Regions from separate parts of the Vogesella sp. AC12 genome, predicted to be linked through region 1. Evidence: predicted binding sites of a transcription regulator. Region 1 holds the regulator's gene; each other region holds the start of a gene.

Region 1 (5,518 bases):
TCAACACCCTGGACGGCCACGGCCTGCGCATGCTGCAGTCCACCGGCGTGCAGCTGGCGATCATCACCGGCCGCGACGCCCCCGGCGTCGCCCACCGCGCCCGTGGCCTCGGCATCGACCACTACTACGCCGGCGTGCACGACAAGCGCACCGCGTTTGCCGAACTGCTGCAAAAAACCGGCCTCGCCGCCGAAGACTGCGCCTACATCGGCGACGATGTCATCGACCTGCCGGTGATGAGCCGCGTTGGCCTCGCGGTGGCGGTACCGGACGCGCCCAGCTTCGTGCGCCAGCACGCCCACTTCGTCACCGGTTGCAGCGGCGGCCAGGGCGCGGTGCGCGAGCTGTGCGAGCTGATCCTGCAGGCGCAGGGCAACTACGACCGCCTGATGGCCGGCTACCTGGCATGAACCGCGCCGCCCGCCTGTTTCCGCTGGGCCTGACGCTGGGCATGGCCCTGCTCGCCTTCTGGCTCAACGTGCTGACCATGCAGCGCGGCGATGCGCCGGGCAAGATCGACCTGAGCCGCCCGGAGTACACCATCAACCGGCTGACGGCAAAGCGCTTCGACACCCAGGGCCGGCCGCAGCAATACCTGCAGGCGGCCCAGATGTGGCAACTGCCGCGCAATCCGAATGTCTATCTCAGCAAGCCGCGCATCGAAGTCTTCCTGCAGGGCATCCCCGACTACACGGTGACAGCCGCGGCCGGGCGCTACCACAAGCAGCAGAAAACGGCGGACTTCAGTGATAATGTGCGCTGGGAGCGCAAGGCCACCGCCGACGCCCCGGCCATCCTGCTGCAGACCTCGGTGCTGCATGTCGACACCGTGGCGCGCAGCGCCAGCAACCGCGCGCCACTGGTGGCCGACTACGGCACCTCGCAACTGAAATCGACCGGCTTCATTTACCAGCAGGACAGCGGCCAGCTGAACCTGCTGTCCAACGTAAGGATTACCTATGCGCCATAGTGTGCTGATCGCGCTGACCGCCCTCGTGCTGAGCGCCCCTGTCATGGCTGAAAAGGCCGACAGCGAAAAACCGATCGAACTGTCTGCCGACCGCGGCTCGCTGGACCAGAAAAAAGGCGTGACGGTATGGGAGGGCAATGTCGTGGTGGTGCAGGGCACGCTGAACTTGAAGGCGCAGCGCGTGACCGTGACCCGCGACGCGCAGGGCAACCAGCAGCTGCAGGCGCAGGGCAGCCCGGTCACCTTCCGCCAGAAGGTCGACGGTAGCAATGAATACGTCGAAGGCAGCGCCAGCAACGTCAACTACAACACTGCGGCCAACCTTGCCACCCTGACCGGCAACGCCCGCGTCAAGCGCGGCCAGGATTCGGTCAGCGGCGCCGTCATCGTCTACAACACCGCCACCGAGACCTATCAGGCCAGCGGCGGCACCGCCGCCAGCGGCAACAGCGGCCGCGTGACGGTGATCCTGCAGCCCAAAGCACAGGGCACGCCATGACCCCGAGCCAGCTTTCCATCCAGCACCTGAAGAAGACCTTCAAGAAGCGTACCGTGGTGCGCGACGTGTCGCTGGAGATCGCCAGTGGCGAGGTGGTCGGCCTGCTCGGCCCCAACGGCGCCGGCAAAACCACCAGCTTCTACATGGTGGTCGGCCTGATCGCCGCCGATGCCGGCGAAATCCGCCTCGACGGCCAGACCATCACCCACCTGCCGATCCATCAGCGCGCACGGCTCGGTCTCGGCTATCTGCCGCAGGAAGCGTCGATCTTCCGCAAAATGACGGTAGACGAGAACATCCGCGCGGTACTGGAAATTGCCGGGCTGAAGGACGAGGAGCTGGAAAACGAGCTGACCCTGCTGCTGGACGACCTCAATATCAGCCACCTGCGCGACAGCAACGCGCTGGCGCTGTCCGGTGGCGAGCGCCGCCGCGTGGAAATCGCCCGCGTGCTGGCCACCCGCCCGCGCTTCATCCTGCTGGACGAGCCGTTTGCCGGCGTCGACCCGATCGCGGTAATCGATATCCAGAAGATCATCGCCTTCCTCAAGGAACGCGGCATCGGCGTGCTGATCACCGACCACAACGTGCGCGAAACGCTGCGCATCTGCGATCGCGCCTACATCATCTCCGAAGGCAGCGTGCTCGCCTCCGGCCTGCCGGAAGCGCTGGTGCTGAACGAACAGGTCCGCCAGGTGTACCTGGGCGAACACTTCCACTTGTAAGCCATGAAACAGACCCTCCAGCTCAAAACCAGCCAGCAACTCACGCTCACCCCCCAGTTGCAGCAATCGATCAAGCTGCTGCAGATGTCGACGCTGGATCTCAGTACCGAGCTGGAGCGCTACCTGCTGGAAAACCCGCTGCTGGAACGCGCCGACAGCAGCGACAGCCCCGACGAGTCCGACAGCCCGTTGCCGGTGCTGGCGCCCAGCGGTGACACGCCGGCGTCGGACAGCGGCAGCGAGCCGGAGCGGCCGGAAGCGGAAAGCAACCGCGACGACGGCGAGCTGCTCGGCGACTGGGGCAGCAGCGGGAGCGGCAGCAGCCGCAACGATGACGACGACGAGTTCGACCCCATTCTCAACACCCCGTGCCGGCCGTCGCTGCGCGAGCACCTGACCGCGCAGATGGGTGAAACCCAGCTCAGCCAGCGCGACAAGGCGCTGATGTCGCTGCTGATCGACGAGCTGGATGACGACGGCTATCTGCCGACCTCGCTGGACGACATCGCCGCCGAGCTGCCGCTGGAGCTGGAAGTGGAAGGCGACGAGCTGGAGTGCCTGCGCAAGCTGCTGACCCAGTTCGAGCCGACCGGCATCGGCAGCCGCAATCTCACCGAATTCCTCAGCCTGCAACTGCAGCAGCACGCGGCACCGGCCGCGGTGCGTCAGCTGGCGCTGGACATGGTGCAGCAGCACCTGCCGCTCCTGGGCAACCGCGACTTCACCAAGCTCAAGAAGCTGCTCGCCATCGACGAACAGCAGCTGAAAACCGCCCACGCCCTGCTCGCCAGCCTGCGACCGCGCCCCAGCAGCGGCTTCGACCAGGGCGAGACCCACTACGTCGCCCCCGACATCCTGGTGGTGAAACGCCAGCAGCGCTGGGTGGCGCGCCTCAACCAGGGCACGCTGCCGAAGCTGCGCGTCAACCAGATGTATGCAGGCATGCTACAGCAGAAGGGCAGCAGCCATAATCTGGGCGGCCAGCTGCAAGAGGCGCGCTGGCTGGTAAAAAACATTCAACAACGGTTTGACACCATCCTGAAAGTGGCAGAATCTATTGTTGACAGACAGCAAGCGTTCTTTGAACAAGGTGAAGTGGCCATGCGCCCGCTTATCCTGCGAGACATCGCGGAAGAACTGGGTCTGCATGAGTCAACCATCTCCCGCGTCACCACGCAGAAATACCTGCTGTGCAGCCGTGGCTTGTTCGAACTCAAATATTTCTTTGGCAGTTCGGTCGATACTGACAGTGGTGGCGAATGTTCCGCCACCGCGATCAAGGCACTGATCCGGCAGATCATCGATGCGGAAGACCACAACAAACCGCTGTCTGACAGCGCCATTGCCGACAAGCTGATCGCTCAAGGTATTCAGGTTGCAAGACGTACCGTAGCCAAGTATCGTGAAGCCATGCAGATACCACCGGTCAGCCAGCGCAAGACTTTTTAGGTTGTTCATAACAAGATCGCCATGCCCAGTCCGGATATGGCACCAACAGAAGGAGTTAGGGTATGAACCTCAAGATTACCGGCCTCCACCTCGACGTTACCCCGGCGCTTCGTGACTACATCGAAAGCAAACTGGAACGCATTACCCGCCATGTCGATAATGTGATCGGTGTCAACGTGACACTGTCTGTCGACAAACTGGTACAGAAAGCCGAAGTCAATGTTCATCTGGCAGGCAAGGATATCCATGCCGAAGCCACCGAAGCGGACATGTACGCGGCCATCGACCTGCTGACTGACAAACTGGATCGTCAGGTACTGAAATTCAAGGAAAAACAGGTCGAGCATCGCGCACCGGTACCGCAAGAGCAAGCGTCGCTCTGATCAGGATTTGCCGAACAAAAACGGATAATGCAAGCACTGCTTGCTTATCCGTTCTTTTTTTGGCTACCGCTTTTTCTCCTGACGATCATCCTGCGCTTTCCACTATGGTATTCCGTGGACTCGGCGTAGAATGGCCCTCGATTTTTTCGGGCAAATGGCATTATGGGCTTGATCAGTAAAATACTCTCCGTGGACAACGTCATTGCTGACATGGACGTTTCCAGCAAAAAACGACTCTTCGAACAAGTCGGCCTGATGGTCGAAAACAGTCACGCCATCGCACGCAGCGATGTCTTCGACAGCTTGTTTGCCCGGGAAAAACTCGGCTCCACCGGCCTGGGACAAGGCGTCGCCATACCGCATGGCCGCATCAAGAGCCTGAAGGAAGCCACCGGCATCTTCATCCGCCTGAAGGCGCCGATTCCGTTCGATGCCCCCGATGGCAAACCGGTCTCGCTGCTGTTCGTGCTGCTGGTGCCGGAGCAGGCCACCGACATCCACCTGCAGGTATTGTCCGAGCTGGCGCAGCGCTTCTCCAGCAAGGCGCTGCGCGAACAGATGAACGATCCCGCCTGCGATGCGCAGAAGCTGTTTGAACTGATTTCCGACACCCCAGACCATGCCTAATATCAGTGTTCGCCGCCTGTACCAGGACAATCAGCACAAGCTCAACCTGAGCTGGGTCGCCGGCCGTTCCGGCTCCGACAACCTGATTTCGAATGATGAACAGCGGCCAACCCAGGCACTGGTCGGTCACCTCAACTTCATCCACCCCAACCGGGTGCAGGTACTTGGCCTCGCGGAAGTGGAATACCTGAACAAGCTGGAGCAGGCTGCGGCACGGACCGCCCTCGACCAGCTGTTCCACCGCACCATGGCGGTGGTGATCGTCGCCAATGCGCAGCCGGTGCCCAACCTGCTGCGCGACTACTGCCAGAGCCACAATGTGCCGCTGATGAGTACGCCGCTGGAAAGCCCGTACCTGATGGACGTGCTGCGCATCTATCTGGCGCGCGCGCTGGCGGTCTCCACCGTGATGCACGGCGTGTTTCTCGACGTGCTGGAAATCGGCGTGCTGATCATGGGCGATTCGGCGATGGGCAAGAGCGAACTGGCGCTGGAGCTGATCTCGCGCGGCCACGGCATGGTTGCCGATGACGCAGTCGAGCTGTACCGCATCGGACCGGAAACGCTGGAAGGCCGCTGCCCGGCGCTGCTGCGCGACTTCCTCGAGGTGCGCGGCCTCGGCATCCTCAATATCCGCACCATTTTCGGCGAAACCGCGGTACGCCCGAAGAAGGTGCTGAAGTTGATCATCCACCTGATGAAGGCCAACGACCAGGCGATGCAGACGCTGGACCGCCTCAACATCCAGTCCGAAACGCAGGACATCCTCGGCGTCACCGTGCGCAAGGTGATCCTGCCAGTGGCCGCCGGTCGCAACCTGGCGGTACTGGTCGAGGCCGCGGTGCGCAACTACATCCTGCAGCTG
Region 2 (5,518 bases), on a different contig from region 1:
GGCCGCTTTGCCGGCGCCTACGAGGACGGCCTCGGCAAGAAGTGGCAGGACCCGAAACTGATGAAGTTCTTCGACGGCGGCAAGGTCAACTTCCCGTATCTGTCCGACGGCATGTGGTTCCTGACCCAGCACAAGCGCTGGGGCTTGCTGAAGACCGATCCCGACTACCTGGCGGTGGCGAAACAGATCAACCAGATCGCCATCTACAAGGACGCGGCGGCGATGGCCAGGGTGGCTCTGCCGGCCAGCGACATGCGTGCCAGCAAGCTGATTGACGGCGTGGTGTGGGATGGCAAGAACCCGGCCGCCTACGCCGCCGGCTTCAAGATCAAGGCCTGAGGAGCGACATCATGAGTGCTGCAGAAACTTTCTCGCCAACGTTGGCCGCAAGCCAGCCCGCCACCGTGCGCAGCGCCCGCCCGCGCAAGCGCAAGACCCTGCTCGCCGCGGCGCCGCCATCGCTGCAACCGCTGGTGCGCTTCATCCGCTGGCTGGTGCCGCCGCTGCTGGGGCTGATCGCCTTCGTGCTGCTGTGGTCGCTGGTGTCGCAGCTCAGCCGCGGCAGCCTGCCGGGGCCGGTCAGCACCTGGGCGTCGGCCACCGAGCTGTTCGCCGATCCCTTCTACCAGAACGGCCCCAACGACCAGGGCATAGGCTGGAACATCCTGATGTCGCTGGGCCGCGTCGGCGTCGGCTTCGGCCTTGCCGCCGTGGTCGGCATTCCGCTGGGCTTCATGATCGGCCGCTTCGGTTTCCTGGCGCGGATGACGGCGCCGGTGATCAGCCTGCTGCGCCCGGTGTCGCCGCTGGCGTGGCTGCCGATCGGCCTCTTGGTGTTCAAGGCCGCCAGCCCGGCGTCGATCTGGGTGATCTTCATCTCCAGCATCTGGCCGATGATCCTCAATACCGCCGCCGGCGTGCGCGCGGTGCCGCAGGATTACCTCAACGTGGCGCGCGTGCTGCGGCTGTCGGAGTGGAAGGTGTTCAGCGTCATCCTGCTGCCGGCGGTGCTGCCGCACATGCTCACCGGCGTGCGCCTCGCGATCGGTACCGCGTGGCTGGTGATCGTGGCGGCGGAGATGCTCACCGGCGGTGTGGGGCTGGGCTTCTGGGTGTGGGACGAATGGAACAACCTGAATGTGGAGCACATCCTGATCGCCATCTTCGTGGTCGGTCTGGTGGGGCTGGCGCTGGAACAGGCACTGGTATGGCTGGCGAAGAAGGCCAGCTTCGGACAGGGAGAGTGACATGGAACGCTTCGTCGAGCTGGAAAACGTGCAAAAGCACTTCGATACCAAGAAAGGCCGCTTCGTCGCGCTGCAGGACATCAATCTCACCATCCGCCAGGGCGAGGTGGTGTCGCTGATCGGCCACTCCGGCTGCGGCAAGTCCACGGTGCTCAACATCATCGCCGGGTTGCTGGAGCCGTCCGACGGCATCGCGCTGTGCAACGGCCGCGAGATCGACGGCCCCGGCCCCGAGCGCGCGGTGGTGTTCCAGAACCACAGCCTGCTGCCGTGGCTGTCCTGCTACGGCAACATCCTGCTGGCGGTGGAGCGGGTGTTCGGCGCCAAGGAGGGCAAGGCGCAGCTGGCGGCGCGCACCGACGCCGCACTGGCGCTGGTGGGGCTGAGCCACGCCCGCGACAAGCACCCGCACGAGATCTCCGGCGGCATGAAGCAGCGTGTCGGCATCGCCCGCGCACTGGCGATGGAGCCGAAAGTGCTGCTGATGGATGAGCCGTTCGGCGCGCTGGACGCGCTGACCCGCGCCAACCTGCAGGACGAGATGGTGAAGATTGTCGATGCCACCGGCAGCACCGTGGTGATGGTGACTCACGACGTGGACGAGGCGGTGCTGCTGTCCGACCGCATCGTGATGATGACCAACGGCCCGGCGGCCACCGTCGGCGAGATACTGGAAGTGCAGCTGCCACGGCCGCGCAACCGGCTGGCGCTGGCGGGCGACGCCGACTATCACCGCTATCGCGGTGCGGTGCTGGATTTCCTGTACCAGAAACACCGCAAAGAGGCAGCCTGAGCGGCAACGGCAGGCTGCATCCCCTGACGTGGCGACACGTTGTTGACACCGGGCCGCTGGCCCGGTTTTTTCATGGGGCCTGCGATCAGTCGCCTGCTTTTGGTGCTGCTGTGCACCATCGGCAGGCGCAGGCGGCGGCAAAGGTGGCGATTGGGCGGCCAAAATGCGCTATCTGGCTGGCACGGCACTTGCTCAGATAACGCTGCAGATGATTGTCCCGGTTGCCAATGGCGGCGATGCGGGCTTGGACAAAGAGGTCCGTTGCGCGTGGTGCGATACCGCGGGCAACGGGCCTCTTTGCTTTTTTGCGGCACGGACCGCCGCGGCGCCACCGGCGCGCCGCCTGATCGATCACGGACATCTTTCAAGGAACAAGACAATGAGCAAGGACTTCTGGAAGGCAGGCCATACCCCGACACTGCTGGTGTCGTTCCTCTATTTCGACCTCAGCTTCATGGTGTGGTACATCCTCGGGCCGCTGGCGATCCAGATCGCCGAGGCCCTGCAGCTGTCGGCGCAGCAGCGCGGGCTGATGGTGGCGACGCCGATCCTGGCCGGCGCCCTGTTGCGCTTCGGCATGGGCCTGCTGGTGGACCGCTTCTCGCCAAAATTCGCAGGCATCCTCGGCCAGGTGGTGGTGATGCTGGCGCTGGGCTTTGCCTGGCTGCACGGCATCCAGTCGCTGTCGCAGGCGTTGTTGCTGGGGGTGTTCCTCGGCGTCGCCGGCGCCGCCTTCGCGGTGTCGCTGCCGCTGGCGTCGCAGTGGTATCCGCCCGAGCACCAGGGCAAGGCGATGGGCATCGCCGGTGCCGGCAACTCCGGCACCGTGTTTGCCGCGCTGCTGGCGCCAACGTTGGCCGCACTCTATGGTTGGGAAAACGTGTTCGGCCTCGCGGTGCTGCCGCTCTCCGTGGTGTTCGTGCTGTTCTACCTGTTCGCCAAGAATGCGCCGCAGCGCCCCAAGCCCAAGGCGATGGCCGACTACCTGCGCGTGCTGGGCGACAAGGACAGCTGGTGGTTCATGTTCTTCTACTGCGTGACCTTCGGCGGCTTTGCCGGCCTCGCCAGCGCGCTGCCGGGCTACTTCCATGACCAGTACGGGCTCAACGCCGTCACCGCCGGCTACTACACCGCCGCCTGCGTATTCGCCGGCTCGCTGATGCGGCCGCTGGGTGGCGCGCTGGCCGACCGTATCGGCGGCATCCGCACCCTGCTGGTGATGTACACCGCGGCGGCGCTGCTGATCGCGGTGGTCGGCTTCAACCTGCCGCAGGTCAACGTGGCGCTGGCGCTGTTTGTCGGCGCGATGCTGGCACTGGGCAGCGGCAACGGCGCGGTGTTCCAGCTGGTGCCGCAGCGCTTCCGCAAGGAAATCGGGGTGATGACCGGCCTGATCGGCATGGCCGGCGGCATTGGCGGCTTCCTGCTCGCCGCCGGCCTCGGCCTCGTCAAGCAGCACACCGGCAACTACCAGCTCGGGCTGTGGCTGTTCGCCAGCCTCGGCGTGGTGGCGTGGATCGGCCTGCACGGCGTGAAACTGCGCTGGCGCACCACCTGGGGTGCTAGCAACGTGACCGCGGCGCGGGTATAAGCGGCAAGCACTGGCCATCAGCGGGTCGGGATCACGGATCCCGCCCCGTTACGCCGTGCTGGAACAGGGCATCATCTTTAAGCGGGCATTATTTCTAGCAGGGAAGCACCATGAGCTTGCAACTTGCCGTCGGCCACGCCAGCGACGCCGGTCGCCGTGAACGCAACGAGGACGCGCTGGGCTGGAGCGTGCCGCAGGACGGGCTCTTGACCAGCAAGGGCGCGCTGTTCGCGCTGGCCGATGGCGTCTCCGGTTGTGCCGACGGCCGCCTGGCGGCGCAGTCCACCATCCGCGCGGTGTGCGCCGACTACTACGCCACGCCGGAAACGTGGGCGGTGTCGTCGGCGCTGGACCGGCTGCTGGCGGCGCACAACCGCTGGCTGCGCGCGCAGGGCAAGCCGCTGGTGGCGGCATTGTCGGCACTGGTGTTGCGCGGCCACCGCTACACCGTCGCCCACGTCGGCGACTGCCGCGTTTACCTCCTGCGGGAAGGCCGGCTGACGCAGCTGACCGTCGACCACGTGTGGGAGGAGGCGTCGCTGTCGCACGTGCTCAAGCGCGGCATGGGGCTGGACGAGCACGTGATGCCGGATTTCTGCGACGGCGATCTGCACGCCGGCGACGTGTTCGCGCTGCTGTGCGACGGCGTGTGGCAGGCACTGGGCGACAAGCGCATCGACGAGATCCTGCACCTGCATCTGGATGTGCAGCGTGCCGCCAGCGTGCTGTGCGAAGCGGCACTGGCCGCCGGTGCGCAGGACAACCTGTCGGCGCTGGTGCTGCGGGTGGAGGCGCTGCCGCAGGGCGCACTGGCCGACGAGCTGGCGCGCGGCACCAGCCTGCCGCTGCCGCCGAAGCTGCGCGACGGCCAGCCGTTTGAAGGGCTGACAGTGGTGGCCAGCCTGCACGCCTCGCCCGGCGGGCTGGCCTATCGCGTCGCCGACGCCGCCGGCCGGCACTGGGTGCTGAAGACGCTGCCGCCGCTGCTGGCCGGCGATCCGGGCGCGGAGCAGGCGCTGCTGGTGGAGGAGTGGCTGCAGAAACGCATCAGCTCGCCGTATTTTGCCGAGGTCGCCACCGGCGTCGAACGCCAGCACCTGTACTACCTGCAGCGCTGGCACGACGGCGAAACGCTGGCCGCACGGCTGGCGCAGCAGCGTTTCGGCATCAGCGAGGTGGTCGCCATCGGCCTCGCGCTGTGCCGGGCGATGTCGGCGCTGCACCGCCTGGGCATCGTGCACCGCGACATCAAGCCGGACAACGTGCACCTGGGCCGTGACGGCCAGCTGCGGCTGCTGGATCTCGGCGTCGCCTACTGCGCCGGGCTGACGCCGGAGCACGACGGCCCCGGTCCCGGCACCGCCAGCTACATGGCGCCGGAGCGTTTCGCCGGCGGCAAGGCGAGCAGCAGCAGCGACCTGTACGCCGCCGGCGTCACCCTGTACCAGCTGCTGACCGGCCGCTATCCCTACGGCGAGATCGAGGCGTTCCAGACGCCTCATTTCGACGCGCCGCAGCCGGCCTCGCGCCAGCGCCCGGACGTGCCGCTGTGGCTGGACAATCTGCTGCTGAAGGCGGTGGCACGCGAGCCGGGGCAGCGTTTCGAAACCGCCGAGGAAATGCTGCTGGCGCTGGAGCGCGGCGACAGCGTGCCGCAACGCCAGCTGCGGCGCGTGCCGTGGGCGGAGCGGGCGCCGCTGCGGCTGTGGCGCACGCTGGCGCTGGTTTCGCTGCTGGCGAACCTGGTGTTGCTGTATGCGCTGCTGCTGCGCTGAGAACCTGTTTACGATCTGCTGTGATTGATCTGAACGGGGCGCTACCGCGTTAAAAACGCCTTCGGAATGCTTGTTTATCTGGATAAACGCCGCATCCTCAGCCGTTTTCGCC
Region 3 (5,518 bases), on a different contig from region 1:
CGGGTGGGCGCTGGCAGCACTGGTATCGGCGGCAATGGTGATAATGTTGTCCGACCACGCGGTCAGCTGACCGGACTGGTCAAACTTGACCTGGGTCGGCGCGCCCGCTACCAAGGTGCCGTCTACCGAGTGGTACACGTCCCAGTTGTTCACGTCCAGCGTCGACGGCGGCACGGTGGCCGGCACCACCGGGTCGGTGGTCGAGGCACGGCGGGCAAAGTACACCGACACGGTATGCACGTTGCCGTAGTTGTCGTAGAACTTGGCACCGCTGGTATAGGAATAGGTGGACGCGTCCAGCGGGTCAAACGGCTTGACCGCCGGGTCGATCACCGCGCCGCCCCCGTTCAGGTTAAAGCTCCAGTCGATGCCGCGCTCGCCGGGAGCACCGGTCGCCTTGGCGATGCCGCTGTTGATGGTGGACACCTGCAGCGGCTGTTCGGCACCGGTTTTCACGCCGTTGACCATCTGGTAGCCGTTCAGGTAGTAGCCGTTGTTGACGATGTAGCCTTCCTTGTCCAGCTTGAACTCGCCGTTGCGGGAGAACGCCTCGATGCCGCCGTTGCCGGTGTTTTCACTGGTCAACCGGTAAAAGCCGTTGCCGGAAATCGCCATGTCCAGCGGGTTGTTGGTGGTGGTGATGTTGCCCTGCTGGAACTGCTGCGACACCGCCAGCACCTGCACCCCGACGCCGGCCTGGGTATTGGTACCCGCCTGGGTCGAGGCCGAGGCCAGAGAACGGGCGTACAGATCGCCAAACTCGACGCGCGAGCCCTTGAAACCGATGGTGCTGCCGTTGGCAATATTGTTGCCGATCACGTCCAACTGCTTGGACGCTGCGCTCAGACCACTCAAACCTTGCTGGAAACCCATGTTCTATCCCCCGAATGCTTAACCGGAATGTCTTAGATAAGTTGCGTCACGTCGCTCATCGACATCCGCTTGCCGTTTTCCAGCACCAATGAAGAAACGCCCTTGTCGATCGCCACACTGCTGATCTTGACCGGATTCAGGATCTTGGCATCCACCGCCACCGTCCCGTTCACCGCCTTGATCGAGATCGAATACTGGCCGTCCGGCTGCTGCACGCCGGCCGCGTTCTTGCCGTCCCAGCCGACCGTCAGCTGGCCGGCTGTCTGCGCGCCAAGCTTGATCTCGCTGACCACCACGCCGGCGGCGTTCTTGATGGTGACCACCGCGTCGCTGGCCGACTGCGGGAAATCCACCACCGCCTTGGCCGCGCCGCCATTGAGGCTGACTTCGTTGCCGGGGATCAGCGCGTAGCGGCCGATCATCAGCGTCGCCAGCAGCGACTGGCTGGCGGACTGGTTGTCCGACAGCGCCTTGATCGAGGCGTTGACGCTTTCCAGGCCGCTGACGGTGCTAATCTGCGCCATCTGGCTGGTCATCTGCGCGTTGTCCATCGGGTTCGACGGATCCTGGGTTTTCAGCTGCGTGGTCAGCAGCTTCAGGAAGCGGTTCTGGATGTCTTCGGCGTTACTGCCCGCCTTGTTGCTGGCGACGTTGTACGACTCGAAGTCGATGCCGGTGGCGGTGGCGCTGTTTACGGTTGCCATGCGAGACCTCTAACGGTTACTGGCCAAGCTGCAAGGTTTTTTGCAGCAGGGTCTTTGCGGTATTCATTACTTCGACGCTGGTCTGGTAGGAGCGCGAAGCGGAAATCATGTCGGCCATTTCTTCCACCGGGTTGACGTTGGGCATCTTGATATAGCCACGCTCGTCGGCCAGCGGATGGCCCGGTTCGTACTTGAGGCGGAACGGCGAGGTGTCCTCGACGATCGAGGTCACCCGCACCCCGGCCACCTGCGGCATGTCGGCGGTCACCGGCGTGGCGGTGAACACCGCGTGGCGGCCGCGGAACGGCTCGCCGGTGGAGCTGGTGGCGCTCTCCGCGTTGGCGATATTGCTGGCCACCAGGTTCAGGCGCATCGACTGCGCCGTCAGCGCCGAGCCGGCAATATTGAAGACATTAGACAGCGACATGGTTATTGCCCACCCTTGATTGCGTCCATCAGCCCGCTGATTCTCCGGTTGAGGAAGGTCAGCGTGGACTGGTATTTCATCGCGTTGTCGGTAAACGCGGCGCGCTCGACATCCATATCGACGGTGTTGCCGTCGAGGCTGGGCTGTACCGCGCTGCGATACTGCAGGCCGCCATCATCGACGCTGGCGTGACCCTGGGCCGCCAGATGGCGCTCGTTGCTGGTCGCCAGCGCCAAGCCGCTTTGCGATGCGCGCAGCTGGCCTTGCAGTGCCTTGCCGAAATCGAAATCCACCGCCTTGTAGCCTGGCGTATCCGCGTTGGCGATATTGCTGGCAATCACTTCCACCTTCTTGGCACGCAGGCCAAGCGATTGCTGGAAGAAGTTGAGGTGGTCGGAAATCTTGTCGAGCATGATCGGTCGTCCGTTAAGTTGGCATCCTTAAAGCATGAACTGTGCCAATCAAAAAACAGCCGCCCAGCGCTCAAGTTTCGGCCGCGGCAGCCGAAAACGCCTGCCCAATGGCGCATCCGCCGCCGGCAAGGCGGCAAGATTTGCCGCCGCGCGCCGGAAACGGCAACGCCACCGGCAAGGGTGGCGTTGGGCATGGCGATTGCGGCCAAGGTTGGCCGCAAGACAGCGCGTTCAGTCGTCGCTGCGGATCTCGAAATCGTGGGTAATGTCGGCGGTCTTGCCGAGCATGATCGAGGCCGAGCAGTACTTCTCCGCCGACAGCTTGATGGCGCGCTCCACCACGTCAGCCTTCAGCTCGCGGCCCACCACCACGAAGTGGAAGTGGATCCTGGTGAACACCTTCGGGTCGCTGTCGGCACGCTCGGCGTCCATCTCTACCCAACAGTCGCGCACGTCCTGACGCGACTTCTTCAGGATGTTCAGCACGTCATAGCTGGTGCAGCCGGCGGTGCCCAGCAGCAGCAGTTCCATCGGCCGCGGGCCGAGGTTGCGGCCGCCGCCTTCCGGCGCGCCGTCCATCACCACCGCATGGCCGCTGCCGGTTTCGCCCATGAAACACACGCCATCCACCCACTTCAGTCTTGCTTTCATCTTGCCTTCCCCTTGGATTCAGACCGCAAGCGTATCACTGCCGATTTGGGCGAACAAAGAATCACCGGTAAAATGGAAAGATTGTTTAGTTTTGAAGCCACTCACATGCTCGTATTGGGAATTGAATCGTCTTGCGACGAAACCGGCGTCGCGCTGTACGACACCGAACACGGCCTGATTGCCGACCAGCTGCACTCGCAGATGGCGATGCACGCCGAATACGGCGGCGTGGTGCCGGAGCTGGCCAGCCGCGACCACATCCGCCGCGTCACGCCTCTGACCCGCGCCTGTCTCGCCGAAGCCGGCAAGACGCTGCAGGACATCGACGCCATCGCCTACACCGAAGGCCCCGGCCTCGGCGGCGCGCTGCTGGTCGGCGCCAGCTTCGCCAATGCGCTGGCGGTGGGACTGAACATCCCGGTGATCAGCGTGCACCACCTCGAAGGCCACCTGCTGTCGCCACTGCTGGCCGATCCGCGGCCGGCATTCCCCTTCCTGGCGCTACTGGTCTCCGGCGGCCACACCCAGATCATGGCCGTGCGCGGCGTCGGCGATTACCAGATCCTCGGTGAGACCGTGGACGACGCCGCCGGCGAAGCCTTCGACAAGACCGCCAAGCTGCTCGGCCTGCCCTACCCCGGCGGCCCGCTGCTGTCGAAACTGGCGGAAGAAGGCGACCCGGCGCGCTTCACCCTGCCGCGCCCGATGCTGCACAGCGACAACCTCGACATGAGCTTCTCCGGCCTGAAAACCGCGGTGCTGATGCTGAAGAAACAGGTCGAGGCCGAATGCGGCAGCGTCGACGAGCAGGCGCGCAAGGACATCTGCCGCGCCTTCCAGGAAGCCATCGTCGACGTGCTGGTCAGCAAGTGCGTGAAGGCGCTGAAACAGCACGGCCTGCAGCGCATCGTGGTCGCCGGCGGTGTCGGCGCCAACAAGCAGCTGCGCGCGGCGCTGGATGCCGCCGCGGCCAAGCGCCGCTTCGGCGTGTTCTACCCGCCGCTGAAGCTGTGCACCGACAACGGCGCAATGATCGCCTTCGCCGGCGCCATGCGCCTGCAGTACGCGCGTACCGCCGGCAGCTTTACCGTGAAGCCGCGCTGGGATCTGTCCACCCTGCCCAAGGCCTGACCCTCACCCGCCGGCCGCCACCAGGCGGCCGCCCTACCGAATCGCTATGATCCAGCTAAAAAACCTGTCCCTGCGCCGCGGCCTGAAAGAATTGCTTGTTGCGGCCAACCTCACCATCAACCCTGGCAACAAGGTCGGCATGACCGGTGCCAACGGCGCCGGCAAGTCCAGCGTCTTCGCGCTGCTGAAAGGCGAACTGCACGCCGAAAGCGGCGAAGTGCTGCTGCCGCCGCACTGGACCATGGCGCACGTGGCGCAGGAAACCCCGGCACTGCCGCAATCGGCGCTCGATTTCGTGCTCGACGGCGACGCCGAGCTGCGCCGCCTGCAGCAAAGGTTGGCCGCCGCCGAAGCCAGTGCCGACGGTAACGCCATCGGCAGCCTGCACGCCGAGCTGGACCGCATCGACGGCTATTCCGCCGCCGCCCGCGCCGGCAAGCTGCTGGCCGGCCTCGGCTTCCCCGTCGAACACCAGAGCCGCGCGGTGTCCACCTTCTCCGGTGGCTGGCGCATGCGTCTGAACCTGGCGCAGGCGCTGATGTGCCGCTCCGACCTGCTGCTGCTGGATGAACCGACCAACCACCTGGACCTGGAAACGGTGCTGTGGCTGGAAGACTGGCTGAAGGCCTACGAAGGCACCCTGATCGTGATCTCGCACGACCGCGACTTCCTCGACAGCGTGGTGACGCACATCGTCGACGTGTCGCAGCAGAAGCTCACCCTCTACACCGGCAACTACAGCCAGTTCGAGGTGATGCGCGCGGAAAAGCTGGCCCAGCAGCAGGGCAACTACGAGAAACAGCAGCGCCAGGTCGCACACCTGGAATCGTTCATCACCCGCTTCAAGGCCAAGGCCAGCAAGGCACGCCAGGCGCAGAGCCGCATCAAGGCGCTGGAGAAGCTGGAACGCATCGCGCCGGCGCACGTCGATTCGCCGTTCGACTTCCACTTCGACACCCCGGACAACCTGCCCAACCCGCTGCTGAAGCTGGAACGCGCCGATGTCGGCTACGGCGACACCCCCATCCTGCGCCAGTTGTCGCTGTCGGTGGAATCCGGCAGCCGCATCGGCCTGCTCGGCGTCAACGGCGCCGGCAAGTCGACGCTGGTGAAGCTGCTGGCCGGCGAGCTGCAGCCGCTGGCCGGCGAAGTGATCGGCGCCAAGATGCTGCGCATCGGCTACTTCACCCAACACCAGCTCGACACGCTGCGCTCCGACGAATCGCCGCTGTGGCACATGCAGAAGCTGGCGCCACAGGCGCGCGAGCTGGAGCTGCGCAGCTTCCTCGGCGGCTTCAACTTCCGTGGCGACACCGTCA

What was found. The regulator sigma-54, encoded in region 1, starts transcription at its own class of promoters, with help from an activator protein. The targets are predictions, from matches to a motif close to CTGGCACGCTTCATGCTT.
Region 2: a site for sigma-54 is predicted at 2,217-2,234, ahead of NOM55_RS12085 (NarK/NasA family nitrate transporter). Genes of this name have one in related genera too.
Region 3: a site for sigma-54 is predicted at 2,448-2,465, ahead of flgB (flagellar basal body rod protein FlgB). Genes of this name have one in related genera too.

What each region holds. Positions count from the first base shown of each region.
Region 1 covers NZ_JANFNU010000006.1:125,925-131,442, forward strand. The annotation lists gene kdsC (3-deoxy-manno-octulosonate-8-phosphatase KdsC) at 1-410, shown strand, start outside; gene lptC (LPS export ABC transporter periplasmic protein LptC) at 407-970, shown strand; gene lptA (lipopolysaccharide transport periplasmic protein LptA) at 960-1,469, shown strand; gene lptB (LPS export ABC transporter ATP-binding protein) at 1,466-2,194, shown strand; gene NOM55_RS11345 (RNA polymerase factor sigma-54) at 2,198-3,643, shown strand; gene hpf (ribosome hibernation-promoting factor, HPF/YfiA family) at 3,706-4,026, shown strand; gene ptsN (PTS IIA-like nitrogen regulatory protein PtsN) at 4,189-4,653, shown strand; gene hprK (HPr(Ser) kinase/phosphatase) at 4,646-5,518, shown strand, end outside.
Region 2 covers NZ_JANFNU010000007.1:86,173-91,690, forward strand. The annotation lists gene NOM55_RS12070 (CmpA/NrtA family ABC transporter substrate-binding protein) at 1-339, shown strand, start outside; gene ntrB (nitrate ABC transporter permease) at 351-1,247, shown strand; gene NOM55_RS12080 (ABC transporter ATP-binding protein) at 1,249-2,040, shown strand; gene NOM55_RS12085 (NarK/NasA family nitrate transporter) at 2,420-3,631, shown strand; gene NOM55_RS12090 (bifunctional protein-serine/threonine kinase/phosphatase) at 3,742-5,406, shown strand.
Region 3 covers NZ_JANFNU010000004.1:275,742-281,259, reverse strand. The annotation lists gene flgE (flagellar hook protein FlgE) at 1-873, opposite strand, end outside; gene NOM55_RS09445 (flagellar hook assembly protein FlgD) at 906-1,577, opposite strand; gene flgC (flagellar basal body rod protein FlgC) at 1,594-2,004, opposite strand; gene flgB (flagellar basal body rod protein FlgB) at 2,007-2,417, opposite strand; gene NOM55_RS09430 (OsmC family protein) at 2,649-3,068, opposite strand; gene tsaD (tRNA (adenosine(37)-N6)-threonylcarbamoyltransferase complex transferase subunit TsaD) at 3,174-4,199, shown strand; gene NOM55_RS09420 (ATP-binding cassette domain-containing protein) at 4,246-5,518, shown strand, end outside.